3 regions of the Streptomyces sp. NPDC048352 genome follow, and region 2 is predicted to be linked to each of the others. Evidence: riboswitches for the same ligand, from Rfam matches in the RefSeq annotation. Region 2 holds a riboswitch; each other region holds the start of a gene.
What was found. A riboswitch is a leader RNA that binds a small molecule or an ion and turns the genes downstream of it on or off. The one in region 2 is predicted to bind thiamine pyrophosphate.

Region 1: it holds a riboswitch for thiamine pyrophosphate, as region 2 does, so the genes downstream of both, thiO (glycine oxidase ThiO) here and thiC (phosphomethylpyrimidine synthase ThiC) in region 2, are expected to answer to the same signal.
Region 3: it holds a riboswitch for thiamine pyrophosphate, as region 2 does, so the genes downstream of both, AB0D45_RS03050 (thiamine ABC transporter substrate-binding protein) here and thiC (phosphomethylpyrimidine synthase ThiC) in region 2, are expected to answer to the same signal.

The regions. Positions count from the first base shown of each region.
Region 1 is NZ_JBEZKZ010000113.1:196-5,767, reverse strand. It holds gene AB0D45_RS32745 (helix-turn-helix transcriptional regulator) at 1-305, shown strand, start outside; gene AB0D45_RS32740 (HD domain-containing protein) at 319-897, shown strand; gene AB0D45_RS32735 (thiazole synthase) at 1,537-2,331, opposite strand; gene thiS (sulfur carrier protein ThiS) at 2,337-2,537, opposite strand; gene thiO (glycine oxidase ThiO) at 2,534-3,715, opposite strand; TPP riboswitch at 3,713-3,825, opposite strand; gene AB0D45_RS32720 (FAD-dependent oxidoreductase) at 3,940-5,160, shown strand; gene AB0D45_RS32715 (Rv2175c family DNA-binding protein) at 5,272-5,572, shown strand, end outside.
Region 2 is NZ_JBEZKZ010000002.1:112,181-117,752, reverse strand. It holds gene AB0D45_RS01745 (helix-turn-helix domain-containing protein) at 1-288, shown strand, start outside; gene AB0D45_RS01740 (SsgA family sporulation/cell division regulator) at 385-834, shown strand; gene AB0D45_RS01735 (YibE/F family protein) at 901-2,334, opposite strand; TPP riboswitch at 2,374-2,518, shown strand; gene thiC (phosphomethylpyrimidine synthase ThiC) at 2,513-4,300, shown strand; gene AB0D45_RS01725 (glycosyltransferase) at 4,422-5,534, opposite strand.
Region 3 is NZ_JBEZKZ010000003.1:125,160-130,731, reverse strand. It holds gene AB0D45_RS03060 (phosphatidate cytidylyltransferase) at 1-446, shown strand, start outside; gene rlmN (23S rRNA (adenine(2503)-C(2))-methyltransferase RlmN) at 579-1,694, shown strand; TPP riboswitch at 1,754-1,863, shown strand; gene AB0D45_RS03050 (thiamine ABC transporter substrate-binding protein) at 1,949-3,049, shown strand; gene AB0D45_RS03045 (iron ABC transporter permease) at 3,103-4,719, shown strand; gene AB0D45_RS03040 (ABC transporter ATP-binding protein) at 4,719-5,572, shown strand, end outside.

The sequences.
Region 1 (5,572 bases), on a different contig from region 2:
AGGCAGCGCACATCCAGCTGTGCGACGACTTCATCGTGGAAACCGATGCCGTCTCTTGGCAAGGACACAAGCTCTTCCAGCACTTGGTGAAGGGACTCAGACCACAGCACGGCTACTTCGACCTGAACGTCCATACCCTCTGGGCACTCCTGGCTGCCCGTCCCAGCCTCCTGAAGACGGCCACTTCCACCGTCCGAGACCTGCGGGCCCGGATGCCCGTGCTGTTGGATGGCACCGAGCCCTCGACCAGAGCGCGTCGCGAGCTCGAAGGCATTCGGTACGCGATCCGCCTCGCTGGGGCGTGAGAAGGAGACAGACGTGGCTGACGACCTGTCCACGGTGGCCCACTTCCTCTATGAAACCGGCACGCTCAAGAACGCACGCCGTACGGGCTGGTGGATGGCCGGCGTCAACAATCCCGAGAGCGTGGCCGAGCACTCCTGGCGCACATCCTTGATCGCTTCCGTCATCGCGAAGCTGGAGGGAGCCGACCCAGCCCGCGCCGCCTTCCTCGCCGTGTGGCACGACACGCAGGAATCCCGCAGCGGGGATGTGAACCACCTGGGCAAGAGGTACTCCCCGTCCGCCGATCCCACGGAGATCACAGCGGACCAGACGGCAGGCATGCCCGACCTCCTCGCCGCGACCATCCAGGATCTCGTCGCGGAATACGAGGCCAAAGAGACACCCGAATCGATCTGCGCCCGCGACGCAGACAAGCTTGAGTGCATGCTCCAGGGCATCGAGTACAAAGCCCAGGGCTACGCCAACGCACAACGCTGGATCGACAACAGCCGCAGTCGGCTGACCACCGAAACCGCCCAGCGCCTCGCCGACGAACTCCTCGCCCAAGGCGCCCTGGACTGGCTCCGCGCAGCCATGGGGGAACAGCCCTGACCCTCGCCAAGGCCCCATCAGGCCCGGACGGCCGTCAGTCGCCGGGTCCGAGGAGCGCGTAGCGATCTGACGCGCCTGTCGGCTTCCCGCCTCTCCCTGATCAACGTTTGGTGCAGGTAGCGGCCCCAGACGGCCGTCGGACGCCAAGCCGGGAGGAGCGCGTAGTGATCTGCTGCGCCTGGGGGCTCCGCAGGGGGATGTGGTCGGTGTTTCGTGCAGGTACCCGGGCCCCTGGCGCTGGCCAGGCCATGGGCGGGCCCGGATGCCCGGGAGGCCATGCCCCCGGCCCCTCGCCTCGTCCCTGAGAGACCCGCTCCTCGGACCTGTCCCTGGTGACCGTTCTTTTGGGGGGTTCCCGGCAGTCTTTCGGCTTTCCGGGGCGGGGCGGTCGGTCAAGGGTTGAGCGCAGCGAAATCGCGTAGCGACGCGACGAAGGAGCGCCCTTGAGGGACCGGCCCGACACGGAATGACGATGGGACTGACGGGAAACCCCCGAACCGGCTGTGATGCCGCCCGAGGGGATCCCGCTCCCCGGCCCACCCACCCGCACCCGGGGGCGGGTGGGCAGCCACCGACCGGCCCCCACCCCCTCGAGGGGGAGAGAGCGGGCCCGCGCCGCAAGCCTCGTACCCCCGCCCCTCAGAACGCCGGACGTTCCGGGTCCAGCGCAGCCCGCCCCTCCGCCGGGGACGAGGCTTCGGCGAAGCGGCGTTGGGGGATGCGGCCCGCGCGGTGGGCCAGGCGGCCCGCCGAGACGGCGTCCCGCATCGCCGCCGCCATCAGGACCGGCTGCTGCGCACGCGTCACCGCCGAGGCCAGCATCACCCCCGCGCAGCCCAGCTCCATCGCCAGGGCCGCGTCCGACGCCGTGCCCGCGCCCGCGTCGAGGATCACCGGGACCCCGGCGCGCTCGACGATCAGCTCGAAGTTGTGCGGGTTCCGGATGCCCATGCCCGAGCCGATCGGCGACCCCAGCGGCATGATCGCCGCGCAGCCCACGTCCTCCAGCTTCCGGGCGAGGACCGGGTCGTCGTTCGTGTACGGCAGCACCGTGAAGCCCTCGTCGACCAGGACCTCGGCGGCGTCCAGCAGCTCGACGCCGTCGGGCAGCAGGGTGCGCTCGTCCGCGACGACCTCCAGCTTGATCCAGTCCGTGCCGAGCGCCTCCCGCGCCAGCCGGGCCGTGAGCACGGCTTCGCCGGCCGTGAAGCAGCCCGCCGTGTTGGGCAGGACGGCGATGCCCAGCTTGGACAGGACGGACAGGACCGAGCCCTGCACCGTCGGGTCCAGGCGGCGCATGGCGACCGTGGTCAGCTCGGTGCCGGAGGCGACCAGGGCGCGTTCCAGGACGTCCAGGCTCGGGGCCCCGCCGGTGCCCATGATCAGCCGGGAGGAGAAGGTCCGGCCGCCCAGGGTGAAGACGTCGTCAGCCATCGCGCTCAGCCTCCCTGGACCGCGGTGAGGATCTCGATCCGGTCGCCCTCGTCCACCGGCGTCGCCGGCCACTGGCCGCGCGGGACGACGGTCTCGTTGAGTGCGGCGGCGACGCCGGAGGGCGCGGTGGTGAGGGTGGCGACCACCGCGTCGAGGGTGGTGCCGGCCGCGACCTCGCGCGGCTCGCCGTTGACGGAGATGGTCATGCGAAAGACTCCTGACGCGTGGGGGAGAACCGGCGCGGGGTGAAGGGGCGGGCGATCTCCGGCACGGCGCCGGTGGCCAGCAGCTCCGCCATCACGTCGCCGGTGAGCGGGGTCAGCAGCACCCCGTTGCGGTAGTGCCCGGTGGCCAGGTGCAGGCCGGGCAGCTCGGTCGGGCCGAGCAGCGGGGCGTTGTCGGGGGAGCCGGGGCGCAGGCCCGCCCGGGTCTCGACCAGCGGGAGCTCGGTGATGCCGGGTACCAGCTCGTGGGCGTCGCGCAGCAGCTCGTACACGCCGCCGGCGGTGACCGTGGTGTCCCAGCCGAGTTCCTCGCTGGTGGCTCCGACGACGAGTTCGCCGTTCTCGCGGGGCACGAGGTAGACGTGGCTGCCGCGCACGACGGCCCGTACCGTCCGGGACAGGAACGGCGCGTACGCGGCGGGCACCGCGAGCCGCAGCACCTGTCCCTTCACCGGCCGTACGGGCGGGCGGGCCTCGTCCGGTACGCCGGCCAGCCGGCCGCTGAGCGAGCCCGCGGCCAGCACCACCTGGTCGGCGCGCAGCCGCGTGCCGTCGTCGAGCAGCGCCCCGGCCGCCCGGTCGGCGGTGACGAGGAGCCGCTCCGCGCGCGCCCGGTGGATCGCGACGCCCGCCCGCTCGCAGGCGGCCAGCAGCGCCGCCGCGAGCCGGCGCGGATCGACCTGGTGGTCCCCGTCGACGCGCAGCCCGCCGCGTACCCCGGGGGCCAGCATCGGCTCAAGGCGGCGGCACTCGCGGCCGGTGAGCCACTGCGACTCCAGGCCGCAGCGGCGCTGGAGGGCGTGCAGTTCCCGCAGGTGGAGGCGGTCGTCGGCGTCGAGGGCGACGGCGAGGGTGCCGCAGGCCCGGTAGCCGAGGTCCATGCCGCCGCTGGCTTCCGTGAGCTCGGCGGCGAACTCGGGGTAGCGGGCGGCGGAGGCGACGTTGAGGCCGAGCAGGGTCTCCTCGCCGTAGTGCAGCTCGGTGACGGCGGCCAGCATGCCGGCCGCGACGCGGGCGGCTCCGCCGCCGGGGTCCGGGTCGGCCAGGGCGGTGCGCAGCCCGCGCCGAGCCGCCCGCCAGGCCGTGACCAGGCCGATGATGCCGCCCCCGATGACGAGGACGTCGGATCCCCCGCCGGATCCGTTACGGGATGAGTGCATGGGCGTCCAGCCCCTCCCTTCGCCGGCATGACCCGGATCAGGTTCGTACGGTCGGAGGCCGGCCAGCCTCCCTCTCAGCCCGGTCCGCCCGGGCTCCCGCGATAGGTACGGTGGCCAGACTAAACCCCGGGGCCGCAGCCGGGTAAGGCTGCCTCCCCGGCGCCGGCGTCCCGCTTCCGGCGCCCCCTATTCCTGACGGGCCGTCAGTTCACTAGGGTGGGCACGTGAGTGAGCAGACGGAACAGACGAAGCCCGGCGTCGTGATCACCGGCGCCGGAATGGCCGGCGTGCAGACCGCCGTGGCCCTGCGGGAACAGGGCTACGAAGGCCCCGTGACCCTGCTGGGCGCCGAACCCCACCAGCCCTACGACCGGCCCCCGCTGTCCAAGGCGGTGCTGCTCGGCAAGGCCGAGGACTCCGCGTTCGAGGTGGACTTCGAGGGGCTGCGCATCGACCTGCGCCTCGGCACCGAGGTCACCGGGCTGCGGGCGGCGGACCGCGAGGTCGACACCGAGTCCGGCCCGGTCCCGTACGAGGCCCTCGTGCTGGCCACCGGCGCCCGGCCGCTGACCCTGCCCGGCACCGAGGGGGTCCCGGGGGTCCACCTGCTGCGCACCCTCGACGACGCCGCCCGGCTGCGCCCCGTGCTGGCCGCGGCCCCGGCGACCGTGGTCGTCGGCGCCGGCTGGATCGGCGCCGAGTTCGCCACGGCGGCCCGCGAGGCCGGCTGCGCCGTGACGGTGGTCGAGGCTGCGGACCGGGTGCTGCCGGGCGCCCTGCCCGCCGAGGTCGCCGCCCCGATGGCCCGGTGGTACAGCGAAGCCGGCGCCGCCCTGCTCACCGGGGCCAGGGTCGCCGGGATCGAGGAGGGCCGGGTCCTGCTGGCGGACGGCCGCGAGCTGCCCGCCGGGGCCGTCGTCGTCGGCATCGGCGCCCGGCCCGCCACCGACTGGCTCGCCGGCACCGGCGTCGAGCTCGGCCCCGACGGCTCCGTCACCGCGGACGCCCACCTGCGCACCTCCCTGCCGGACGTCTACGCGGTCGGCGACTGCTCCTCCTTCCCCTCGGCCCGCTACGGGACGAGGCTGCTGGTCCACCACTGGGACAACGCCCTCCAGGGGCCCCGGACCGTCGCGGCGAACATCCTCGCCGGGGAGCCCGTCCAGGCCTACGACCCGGTGCCGTACTTCTGGTCCGAGCAGTTCGGCCGCTTCGTCCAGTACGCCGGCCACCACGGCGGGGCCGACACGCTGCTGTGGCGCGGCGACCCGGCCGGTCCCGCCTGGTCGGTGTGCTGGCTGCGCGGGGGCGCGCTGACCGCCGTCCTGGCCGTGGGCCGCCCCCGGGACCTGGCCCAGGGCCGCCGGCTGATCGAGACCGCCGCGCCCCTCGACCCGGCCAAGGTCGCGGACCCGGCCGTTCCGCTGAAATCGGCCCTGGCCTGACGGCTGCCGGGGCCGGGCCCGACGGCTGCCCGGCCCCGGACGGACGCCTCCCGGACCCGGACGGACGGGGCCGGGTACCGGCTGCCCGTCCGAAGTGGCAGGCTTGTGCCCGTGACCGAGATTGACGCAAAGATCGATGCCCTAGTCCCCTCCTGGCTGTACCTCCCCGACATCGCGGAGATGCTCGACATCGAGGTGACCCGGGTCCGCCAGATGGTCAAGGAAGGGCAGCTGATCGCCGTACGCCGGGGCGAGAACCGCGCCCTGCAGGTTCCGGCGCAGTTCATCGACGGAGACAAGGTCGTCAAGGGGCTCGTCGGACTGCTGACCGTGCTGCGCGACGACCGCTTCTCCGACGAGGAGATGCTGGAGTGGCTGTTCACCGAGGATCCGACCCTGCCCGGCACCCCCG
Region 2 (5,572 bases):
TACGACCGGCACCCGGTCGAGAGCATCACGCCGTACACCGTGCGGGACGTGCACGCACTGGAGCAGCGGATCGGCTCCCTGGGGCGCATGCAGCCCGTGACCGAGCGTCAGGAATACGCCCTCGGCACGGTGTGCGCGGCCATCCCCATCACGGCCGGCGACGCCGCGGCGACCATGGCCATTTCCCTACCCGTGCACCAGGAAGCCCGATTGCCCTCTGTGATCGAACGGCTACGGAGTGAAGTAGGCGCGCTGTTGAGCACCCTCTCGTTCTCTATCAGTATCTGAAAACTCACTCCTTGTGATCTGCTTGGGCTTCCACCACCCTTGTCAAGGGGGCACTGGGGGATCATTCCGGCCACTTCCACAACAGCGGGGTAGGCAATGCGCGAGTCGGTACAGGCAGAGGTCATGATGAGCTTCCTCGTTTCCGAGGAGCTCGCGTTCCGGATCCCGGTGGAACTCCGGTACGACGCCGGGGACCCCTACGCGGTACGCCTCACCTTCCACCTTCCCGGAGACGCGCCCGTCACCTGGGCGTTCGGCCGGGAGCTGCTCCTCGACGGCATCAACAAGCCCTGCGGTGACGGCGACGTGCACATCGCGCCCGCCGGTCCGGAGGAGCTGTCCGACGTCCACATCCGGCTCCAGGTCGCGGCGGACCGAGCCCTGTTCCGGGCCGGCGCCGCACCGCTCGTCGCGTTCCTGGACCGGACCGACCGGATCGTTCCGCTCGGTCAGGAGCGCAACCTCGGCGACTTCGAGGAGAGCCTCGACCAGGCGCTCGACAAGATCCTCGCCGACTCACAGCAGAACGAGCGCAACGCGGGCTGACGAGCGCGACGGGGCGGGGGCCGCGCGGCGTCACCGTCACCGTCACCCCCCCCGGCAGCCCGCCCTTCAGCGCTTGCGCCGCCGCCGGCCCCGGCCGCCGCGGGCCGGCCCCGCGGCCGCCCCGGAGGCCCCGGCGCCGCCCGCGCCCGCCGGCCGGTCGGCCGAGACCACCAGCGCAGCCAGCGCCGTGGTCACGGGCACCGAGGCCACGAGCCCGATGGAGCCCACGAGGGTGCGAACGATCTCCTCCGCGACCAGCTCGCTGTTGGCCACCGTGCCCATGCTGCTGTCGGCGATCGAGAACAGCAGCAGCAAGGGCAGCGCGGCGCCGGCGTACGCCAGCACGAGGGTGTTGACCACCGACGCGATGTGGTCGCGGCCGATCCGGATGGCCGCCCGGTACAGGGCGCGCGGGCCCATGTCCGGGTCCGCCTGGTGGAGTTCCCATACGGCCGACGTCTGGGTGACGGTCACGTCGTCGAGCACGCCCAGCGATCCGATGATCACGCCTGCGAGCAGCAGGCCGCTCATGTCGATGTCCGGGTAGAGCCCGTGGATGAGACCGGTGTTGTCGTCCGTGTTGCCGCTCAGGAACGCCCGGCCGATGAACACCGAGCCCAGCAGCCCGATCAGCAGCAGCGAGACCAGTGTGCCGAGGACCGCCACGGAGGTCCTCGCCGTCAGCCCGTGGCACATGTAGAGCGCGATCAGCATGATCGCGCTCGCGCCGATGACGGCGACGAGCAAGGGGTTCGAGCCCTGGAGGATCGCCGGGAGGATGAAGAGCGTCAGGACGCCGAAGCTGACGACGAGCGCGATGAGGGCGAACAGTCCGCGCATCCGGCCCACCACGACGACCGCGACGGCGAAGATGCCGGCCAGCAGGGCCAGCGGGAGCTTCCGGTTCAGGTCGATCACCGAGTACTGGAGGTCCCGCGGCGCGTCCGGCGCGTAGGCGACCACCACCTCCTGGCCCTTCTCCAACTGCCGTGGCGCACCCGGCTGGACGATCTCGAAGAAGGCGCGTCCCTGCTCCGGTCCGCTGGTGACCTCGACGGTGGCCTTCTTGCACTCGCCGGTCCGGGCGGCCTGCGCCTCGCGCCCCTCGGGGGTGGAGGTGTCGCCGGTGGGGGGGACCTGCGAGGCGTTGACCGATTTGCAGTCGACCTTCGCGAGAGCGACGACCTTGCCCTGCTGCGTCTGCCGGTCGAAGCCCACCCCGGTGCGTTCGTGGGCGGGGGCGCCGCCGGGCCAGAGCACGGCCATGCCGACGAACACGGCTGCGGCGAAGGGGATCAGTACGGCGGCGATCACCTTGCGCAGGTGCTTGGAGACCGGAGCCGCCGGGCCGTGGCCGTGGGAATGCCCGTGGGAGGAGTCGGCCGCGTGCCGGTGGGACGCATGCCCGTGGCCGGTGTGGCCCGAGGGATCTGTGGGCTCGTGGGGAGGCTGCGGCGAGGTCGTCACCGGCAGATCATCGCAAGAGATGAGGGGGCCCACTGTTCAGCACGCCACACACGACGCTAACGTGGGGGCTACTTTGCACAACGCGGGAGCTCGGAGCACCGGGCTGAGAGGGCGCTGATCACCGTACGCGCAGGAGAATGCGTACGGGAGGAGGCTGCGTCGACCGCCGAACCTGTTACCGGGTAATGCCGGCGTAGGGAGATCAGGTCTCATGACCATTCAGGACGCACGCACGCCTGCCGTCAGCCAGGACGCCGACGGCCAGACCGAGCGCCAGCCCGGCTGGCACAAGGGATACCTGGCGGGCTCCCGCCCGGACATCCGGGTGCCGGTCCGCCAGGTCCACCTCACCAACGGCAAGGACGTCACGCTCTACGACACGTCCGGGCCGTACACCGACCCGCAGATCGAGACCGACGTGCGCCGGGGCCTGCCCCCGCTGCGCGAGAACTGGATCATCGGCCGCGGGGACACCGAGGAGTACGCGGGCCGCCCGGTCCGCCCCGAGGACGACGGCATCAAGCACACCTCCCCGCGCGGGGGCCTCAAGAACCTCGACGCGGTCTTCCCGGGCCGTCCGCGCCAGCCCCGCAGGGGCCGTGGAGGCGCCGCCGTCACGCAGCTCGCGTACGCCCGCCGGGGCGAGGTCACCCCGGAGATGGAGTACGTGGCGATCCGCGAGAACGTCTCCCCGGAGGTCGTGCGCGAGGAGATCGCCGCCGGCCGCGCGGTGCTCCCGGCGAACGTGAACCACCCGGAGATCGAGCCGATGATCATCGGCAAGAAGTTCCTGGTGAAGGTCAACGCCAACATCGGCAACTCCGCCGTCACCTCCTCCATCGAGGAGGAGGTCGACAAGATGACCTGGGCGACCAAGTGGGGCGCCGACACGGTCATGGACCTCTCCACGGGCCGCAACATCCACACCACCCGCGAGTGGGTCCTGCGCAACTCCCCCGTGCCGATCGGCACCGTGCCGCTCTACCAGGCGCTGGAGAAGGTCGACGGCAGGGCCGAGGACCTGACCTGGGAGATCTACAAGGACACGGTCATCGAGCAGGCCGAGCAGGGCGTCGACTACATGACCGTCCACGCCGGCGTGCTGCTCCCCTACGTGCCGCTGACCGCCCGCCGCAAGACCGGCATCGTCTCGCGCGGCGGCTCGATCATGGCCGCCTGGTGCCTGGCGCACCACAAGGAGAACTTCCTCTACACGAACTTCGAGGAGCTCTGCGAGATCCTCGCGGCGTACGACGTCACCTACTCGCTGGGTGACGGCCTGCGCCCCGGCTCCATCGCGGACGCCAACGACGCGGCGCAGTTCGCCGAGCTGAAGACGCTGGGCGAGCTGAACACCATCGCCAAGCGCCACAACGTGCAGACCATGATCGAGGGCCCGGGCCACGTCCCGATGCACAAGATCAAGGAGAACATCGACCTCCAGCAGGAGATCTGCGAGGAGGCGCCGTTCTACACGCTCGGCCCGCTGACCACGGACGTCGCGCCCGCGTACGACCACATCACCTCGGGCATCGGCGCCGCGATGATCGCCTGGTGGGGCACGGCGATGCTCTGCTACGTCACGCCCAAGGAGCACCTGGGCCTGCCGAACCGGGACGACGTGAAGACCGGCGTCATCACGTACAAGATCGCGGCACACGCGGCGGACCTGGCCAAGGGCCACCCCGGTGCCCAGGAGTGGGACGACGCCCTGTCGGACGCGCGCTTCGAGTTCCGCTGGGAGGACCAGTTCAACCTGGCCCTCGACCCGGACACGGCCCGCGAGTTCCACGACGAGACCCTCCCCGCGGAGCCGGCCAAGACCGCGCACTTCTGCTCCATGTGCGGTCCGAAGTTCTGCTCGATGAAGATCTCGCAGGACATCCGCCGCGAGCACGGCGGTGACCTGAAGGCCGACGAGATCGAGGCGGGCATGGCGGAGAAGTCCGCCGAGTTCGCGGCCTCGGGCAACCGGGTCTACCTGCCGCTGGCCGACTGACCCCGGGACCGGACACCGATCCGGGCCCCGGACCCGGACACGGGCCGGCCCGCGACCTCATGGGGGGAGTCGCGGGCCGGCCCGGTGCGGTGGCGGCGCGGGTCCGCCGGCCGCGGGCGGTTCAGGCCACCACGCCGTACCCCGCCCCCAGCCCGCGGCGGGCGAACTCGCGGTTGGCGAGGACCCGTTCGCGCTGCTCGTCGGGGAGTTTGCCCTCCCCGAGGAGACGCTCGCAGCAGTCCAGCGATTCCTGGTACGCGCCGGTCCAGTAGGCCGCGATGGCGAGTTCGTCGAGCGCGCGCCAGTCGTGCCAGGCGTACTCGACGAACAGGATGTCGTCCGGGTACGGGATCCGCACCGCCTGCCGGGCGAACAGGTAGGCCAGCGGCCACCGCTGTTCGACGCGGCAGAGGCGGGCGAGGTCGCCGAGCGCCTCGGCGCGCGTGGGGCGGCTCTCGTGGGCGCGCAGGTAGCGGTCCATCACCTCGGCCGGCGGCCGTCCCAGCTCCGAGGCGATCCGTGCGGCGTAGACCCGGGCGCAGTACGTCTCCTCGACCCAGCCGCCCATGGCGACGCGGTGGTCGTAGGCGGCGAGCGACTTCTCCGGCTCGCCGGCGTCGCGCCAGCTCTGGGCCAGGTAGAACGCGTACCGGGGGTTGCCGGGCTCCTTGGCGAGCCCCTCTTCGAGGATCTTCGCGTCGCGCAGGTACTTCGCCCGCTCGCCGCCCTCCCGCAGGCGGGCCCCTCCGCCGACGATGAGCATGCTGACCCCTTCGAGCACCTCCTGGCTGTGCTCTCGTCCGCAGTCGAGGTACTCGTGCAGCACGCCGACGTAGCGCCAGGGCAGCCGGGTCGAGACGAGCGACGGACGGTAGTGGATGACCGGGCCGTGGTGGACCGCCAGCTTGTACGCGTCGTGCGTCAGGTCCGGCATGCGGAAGCCGGGCTCCACCCGCATCTCGTCGTCCGCGTCGATGAACAGCAGGTAGTCGGCCGTGGAGCGGGCGAGTTCGATGGCCTCCGTGCGGCTGCCGTCGAAGCCCTTCCACGGGCGCTCGTACAGGGTGCCGGGCAGATCGCCGAAGCACTCCCGGATGACGTCCTGGGTGCCGTCCGTCGACCCGGTGTCCACGATCACCCAGGTGTCGATCAGGGGGCGCACCGACTCCAGGCACTTCCGGATGGTCGGAGCCTCGTTCTTGACGATCATGTTCAGGCAGACTGTTGCGCTCAAAGGTCCCGTCCACGGTGTGCGGGCCGCCCCCGGGGGAC
Region 3 (5,572 bases), on a different contig from region 2:
CCACCTTCGTCGCGATGCTGCTCACCCCCGACGACGGTCCGCAGCGGGTGGTGACCTTCCTGGTCCTGACGGTGGTCAGCGACACCGGCGCGTACGCGGTGGGCTGGCGCTTCGGCAAGACCAAGCTCGCGCCGCGCATCAGCCCCGGCAAGACCCGCGAGGGGCTCGTGGGAGCGGTGGCCTTCGCCATGGCGGCCGGCGCCCTGTGCATGGAGTTCCTGATTGACGGGGGCTCCTGGTGGCAGGGCCTGCTGCTGGGCCTCGCGGTCGCGGTCAGCGCCACCCTGGGCGACCTCGGCGAGTCGATGATCAAGCGTGACCTGGGCATCAAGGACATGGGCACGCTGCTCCCCGGCCACGGGGGCATCATGGACCGGCTGGACTCGCTGCTGCCGACCGCCCCGGTGGTGTGGCTGCTGCTGGCGGCGTTCGTCGGCACGGGCTGACCGGCCCGGGCCGGGTTATCCTGGAGGGCGCGCCGCGTGTACGCGGCGCGCCTTTTCCGTCCAGCGGCCGCGCCGCGGACCGGCCCTGCACGCGCGGGGTGACCCCCACCCCGTCGCACTGAGGAGTACAGCATGGCCCCCCGTCCCGTCCCGGGTGAGCTCACCTTCGTCGCGCCCCGCGGAGCGAAGAAGCCGCCCCGGCACCTGGCCGACATGACCCCGGCCGAGCGCCGCGAGGCGGTCGCCGCGATCGGCGAGAAGCCGTTCCGGGCCAAGCAGCTCTCCCAGCACTACTTCGCCCGCTACGCGCACGACCCGGCCGAGTGGACCGACATCCCGGCGGGCTCGCGGGAGAAGCTCCAGCAGGAGCTGCTGCCCGAGCTGATGAACGTCGTCCGGCACATCTCGTGCGACGACGACACCACCCGCAAGACCCTGTGGAAGCTGCACGACGGCACGCTCGTGGAGTCGGTGCTGATGCGCTACCCCGACCGCGTGACGATGTGCATCTCCTCCCAGGCCGGCTGCGGCATGAACTGCCCCTTCTGCGCCACCGGCCAGGCCGGCCTCGACCGCAACCTCTCCACCGCCGAGATCGTGCACCAGATCGTCGACGGCATGCGCGCCCTGCGCGACGGCGAGGTCCCCGGCGGCCCGGCCCGCCTGTCCAACATCGTCTTCATGGGCATGGGCGAGCCGCTCGCCAACTACAAGCGCGTCGTCGGCGCCATCCGCCGCCTCACCGACCCGGAGCCCGACGGCCTGGGCCTGTCGCAGCGCGGCATCACCGTCTCCACCGTCGGCCTGGTCCCGGCCATGCTGCGCTTCGCCGACGAGGGCTTCAAGTGCCGCCTCGCGGTCTCCCTGCACGCCCCGGACGACGAGCTGCGCGACACCCTCGTCCCCGTGAACACCCGCTGGAAGGTCCGCGAGGTCCTCGACGCGGCCTGGGAGTACGCGGAGAAGTCCGGGCGCCGGATCTCCATCGAGTACGCCCTGATCCGCGACATCAACGACCAGGCCTGGCGCGGCGACCTGCTCGGGCGCCTGCTCAAGGGCAAGCGCGTACACGTCAACCTGATCCCGCTGAACCCGACGCCCGGCTCGAAGTGGACCGCCTCGCGGCCCGAGGACGAGAAGGCCTTCGTCGAGGCGATCGCCCGGCACGGCGTGCCCGTGACCGTACGCGACACCCGCGGCCAGGAGATCGACGGCGCCTGCGGCCAGCTCGCCGCCTCGGAACGCTAGATTCCGGTCGCCGGTGGGCCTGATTCGGCCGCGGGGTACCCTGTGGCCGAACCAATTGCATATTCCGACAGGGGAGCGCCACAGCGCTGAGAGTGCGGTATCCGTCATCCGCAGACCCTCTGAACCTCGCCCCGGTCATTCGGGGTAGGAAGTTCGGTCACCACTCAAGCTGTTGCGCCCTGCCCGGCGTCCGCTCGCACAGAGCGCCGGGCGGGGCCGCGTCTTCTCCTGGTCATCCCAGGAGGAATTCACCAGTGAGCACCACCAGGAAGATCGCGGGCGCGACGCTCGCGGCCGCGCTCGGCGTCACCACCCTCAGTGCCTGCGGCGGCTCCGGCGCCGAGGACGGGGCCGCGGGCGCGAGCGACGCGCCGAAGTCCAAGACGGTCACCCTCGTCTCCCACGACTCCTTCAACGTGACCGACACGGTCCTCAAGGAGTTCGAGCAGCAGAGCGGCTACACCGTCAAGGTCCTGAAGTCCGGGGACGCGGGCGCGGCCCTCAACCAGGAGATCCTCACCAAGGGCTCCCCGCGCGGCGACGTCTTCTTCGGCGTCGACAACACGCTGCTCTCGCGCGCCCTCGACAACGGGATCTTCACCCCCTACCAGGCCAAGGGCCTGGACGGCGTGAAGCCGGAGTTCGTCCTCGACCAGCAGCACCGGGTCACCCCGGTCGACTCCGGCGACATCTGCGTCAACTACGACAAGGCCTACTTCGCCGACAAGAAGATCGCCCCGCCGCAGACGCTGGACGACCTGGTCAAGCCGGAGTACAAGAACCTGCTGGTCACCGAGAACGCCGCGACCTCCTCGCCCGGCCTCGGCTTCCTCCTCGCCTCCGTCGGCAAGTACGGCGAGGAGGGCTGGAAGGACTACTGGAGCAAGCTCAAGGCCAACGGCGTCGAGGTCGTCGACGGCTGGGAGCAGGCCTACAACGAGCGCTTCTCCGGCTCCGCCGGCGGCAAGAAGGCCAAGGGGGACCGCCCGCTGGTCGTCTCCTACGCCTCCAGCCCGCCGGTCGAGGTCCTCTACGCCGAGCCGCAGCCGGCCGAGGCCCCCACGGGCGTGGCCACCGGCACCTGCTTCCGCCAGGTCGAGTTCGCGGGCCTGCTGAAGGGCGCGAAGAACGAGGAGGGCGGCAAGGCCCTCGTCGACTTCCTGGTGAGCAAGAAGTTCCAGGAGGACATGCCGCTCCAGATGTTCGTGAACCCGGTGCTCAAGGACGCGAAGCTGCCGGACCTGTTCACGAAGCACGGCGTCGTCGTCGAGAAGCCGGAGACGGTCGCCCCCGACGCCATCGCCAAGAACCGTGAGCAGTGGGTCAAGACGTGGTCCTCGCTCGTCGTGAAGTAGGACGCGAGCGCCACCGGGAAGGCGGGCGCGCCACGGCCGTCAGACTCGCTCTGATGGCCGTGCCGCTCGCCTTCTTCGGGCTGTTCTTCGCCTATCCCGTCGCCGCGATCGTCGGCCGCGGGCTCAAGACCGCCGAGGGCTGGCAGTTCGGCCGGATCGGCGAGGTCCTCGCCCGGCCCGACATCGCCGGCGTGCTGTGGTTCACCACCTGGCAGGCGCTCGCCTCGACCGCCCTCACCCTGCTGCTGGCGCTGCCCGGCGCCTACGTCTTCGCCCGTCTGGAGTTCCCGGGCAAGCAGCTGCTGCGGGCCCTGGTCACCGTCCCGTTCGTGCTCCCGACGGTGGTCGTCGGCAGCGCCTTCCTGGCGCTGGCCGGCCGGGGCGGGCTGCTCGACGAGCTGTGGGGCGTCCGGCTGGACACCACCGTCTGGGCGATCCTGCTCGCCCACGTCTTCTTCAACTACGCCGTCGTCGTACGGACGGTCGGCGGGCTGTGGGCCCAGCTGGACCCGCGCCAGGAGGAGGCCGCCCGGGTGCTGGGCGCCGGGCGGTTCGCGGCATGGCGGCGGGTGACGCTGCCCGCGCTCGCGCCGGCGGTGGCCGCCGCCTCGCTGATGGTGTTCCTGTTCACCTTCAGCTCCTTCGGCGTCGTGCAGATCCTGGGCGGCCCCTCGTACTCCACCCTGGAGGTGGAGGTCTACCGGCAGACGGCGCAGCTGCTGGACCTGCCGACGGCCGCCGTGCTGACGATGGTCCAGTTCGCGGCCATCGCCGGCGTCCTCGCCGTCCACGCCCGGACCGTGCGCCGCCGGGAGACCGCGCTGCGGCTCGTGGATCCGGCCCGCACCGCGCGCCCGCCGCACGGCCGGGCGCAGCGCGCCCTGCTCGGCGGGGTGCTGCTGTCGGTGGTGCTGCTGATCGTGGCGCCGCTGGCCGTGCTCGTGGAGCGGTCCTTCGACGCGCCCGGCGGCTACGGATTCGGCTTCTACCGGGCGCTGCAGGAGACGGGCGCCGGCGGCGGAACGTTTCTGGTGCCGCCGCTGGAGGCCGTCTGGAACTCCCTCCGGTACGCGCTCGCCGCCACCGCCGTCGCCCTGGCCGTCGGCGGGCTCGCGGCCGCCGCCCTGACCCGGCGCGGAGGACGCTTCGTACGGGGCTTCGACGCGCTGCTGATGCTGCCGCTCGGGGTGTCGGCGGTGACGGTGGGCTTCGGGTTCCTGATCACCCTGGACGAGCCGCCGCTGGACCTCAGGACCTCGTGGATCCTGGTGCCGCTGGCTCAGGCGCTGGTCGGGGTGCCGTTCGTCGTACGGACCATGCTGCCGGTGCTGCGGGCCGTCGACGTCCGGCTGCGGGAGGCCGCGGCCGTGCTCGGGGCCTCGCCGCTGCGGGCCTGGCGGGAGGTGGACCTGCCGCTGGTGAGGCGGGCGCTGCTGATCGCGGCCGGCTTCGCCTTCGCGGTCTCGCTGGGGGAGTTCGGCGCAACCGTCTTCATCGCCCGGCCGGACCGCCCGACGCTGCCGGTGGCCGTCGCGCGGCTGCTGGGTCGGGCCGGGGAGATGAACTACGGGCAGGCCATGGCCCTGAGCACGATTCTGATGCTGGTGTGCGCGGTGTCCCTGCTGGTGCTGGAGCGACTGCGACCCGACAAGACCTCGGGAGAGTTCTGATGACCCTGCTCCGGCTCGAAGGGGTCTCGGTCCGTTTCGGTGACCGGGCGGTCGTCGACACGGTCGACCTGGAGGTCGCCGAGCACGAGACCGTGTGCGTGCTCGGGCCCAGCGGCAGCGGGAAGTCCACCCTGCTGCGGGTGGTGGCCGGGCTCCAGCCGGTGTCCGGGGGGCGGGTGCTGCTCGGCGGCGCCGACCAGGCCGGGGTGCCGGTGCACCGGCGCGGAGTGGGCCTGATGTTCCAGGACCACCAGCTGTTCCCGCACCGGGACGTCGGCGGGAACGTCGCCTTCGGACTCCGCATGCGGGGCCCGGCCGGCGGATCGTACGGGGCCCAGGTCGCGCAGCTGCTCGAGCTGGTCGGGCTCCCGGGCGCCCAGCGCCGGGCGGTCGCCTCCCTCTCGGGCGGCGAGCAGCAGCGGGTGGCCCTGGCCCGGGCCCTGGCCCCCTCGCCCCGGCTGCTGATGCTGGACGAGCCGCTCGGCCAGCTGGACCGGGGGCTGCGCGAGCGGCTGGTGGTCGAGTTGCAGGGGCTGTTCTCCCGCCTGGGCACCACCGTCCTGGCCGTCACCCACGACCAGGGCGAGGCCTTCGCGCTGGCCGACCGGGTGGTGGTGATGCGGGACGGGCGCATCGCGCAGGCCGGTACCCCGCTGGAGGTGTGGCAGCGGCCCGCGTCCGAGTTCGTGGCCCGGTTCCTCGGCTTCGAGAACGTGGTCCCGGGGACGGTGGTCCAGGGCGTCGCCGCCACCGCCTGGGGCAGGATCCCGGTCCCGGCCGGCACGCCCGACGGGGAGCGGCGGCTGCTGGTCCGCCCGGCCGGCGTGGTGCTGTGCGCGGCCGGGCTGAACTG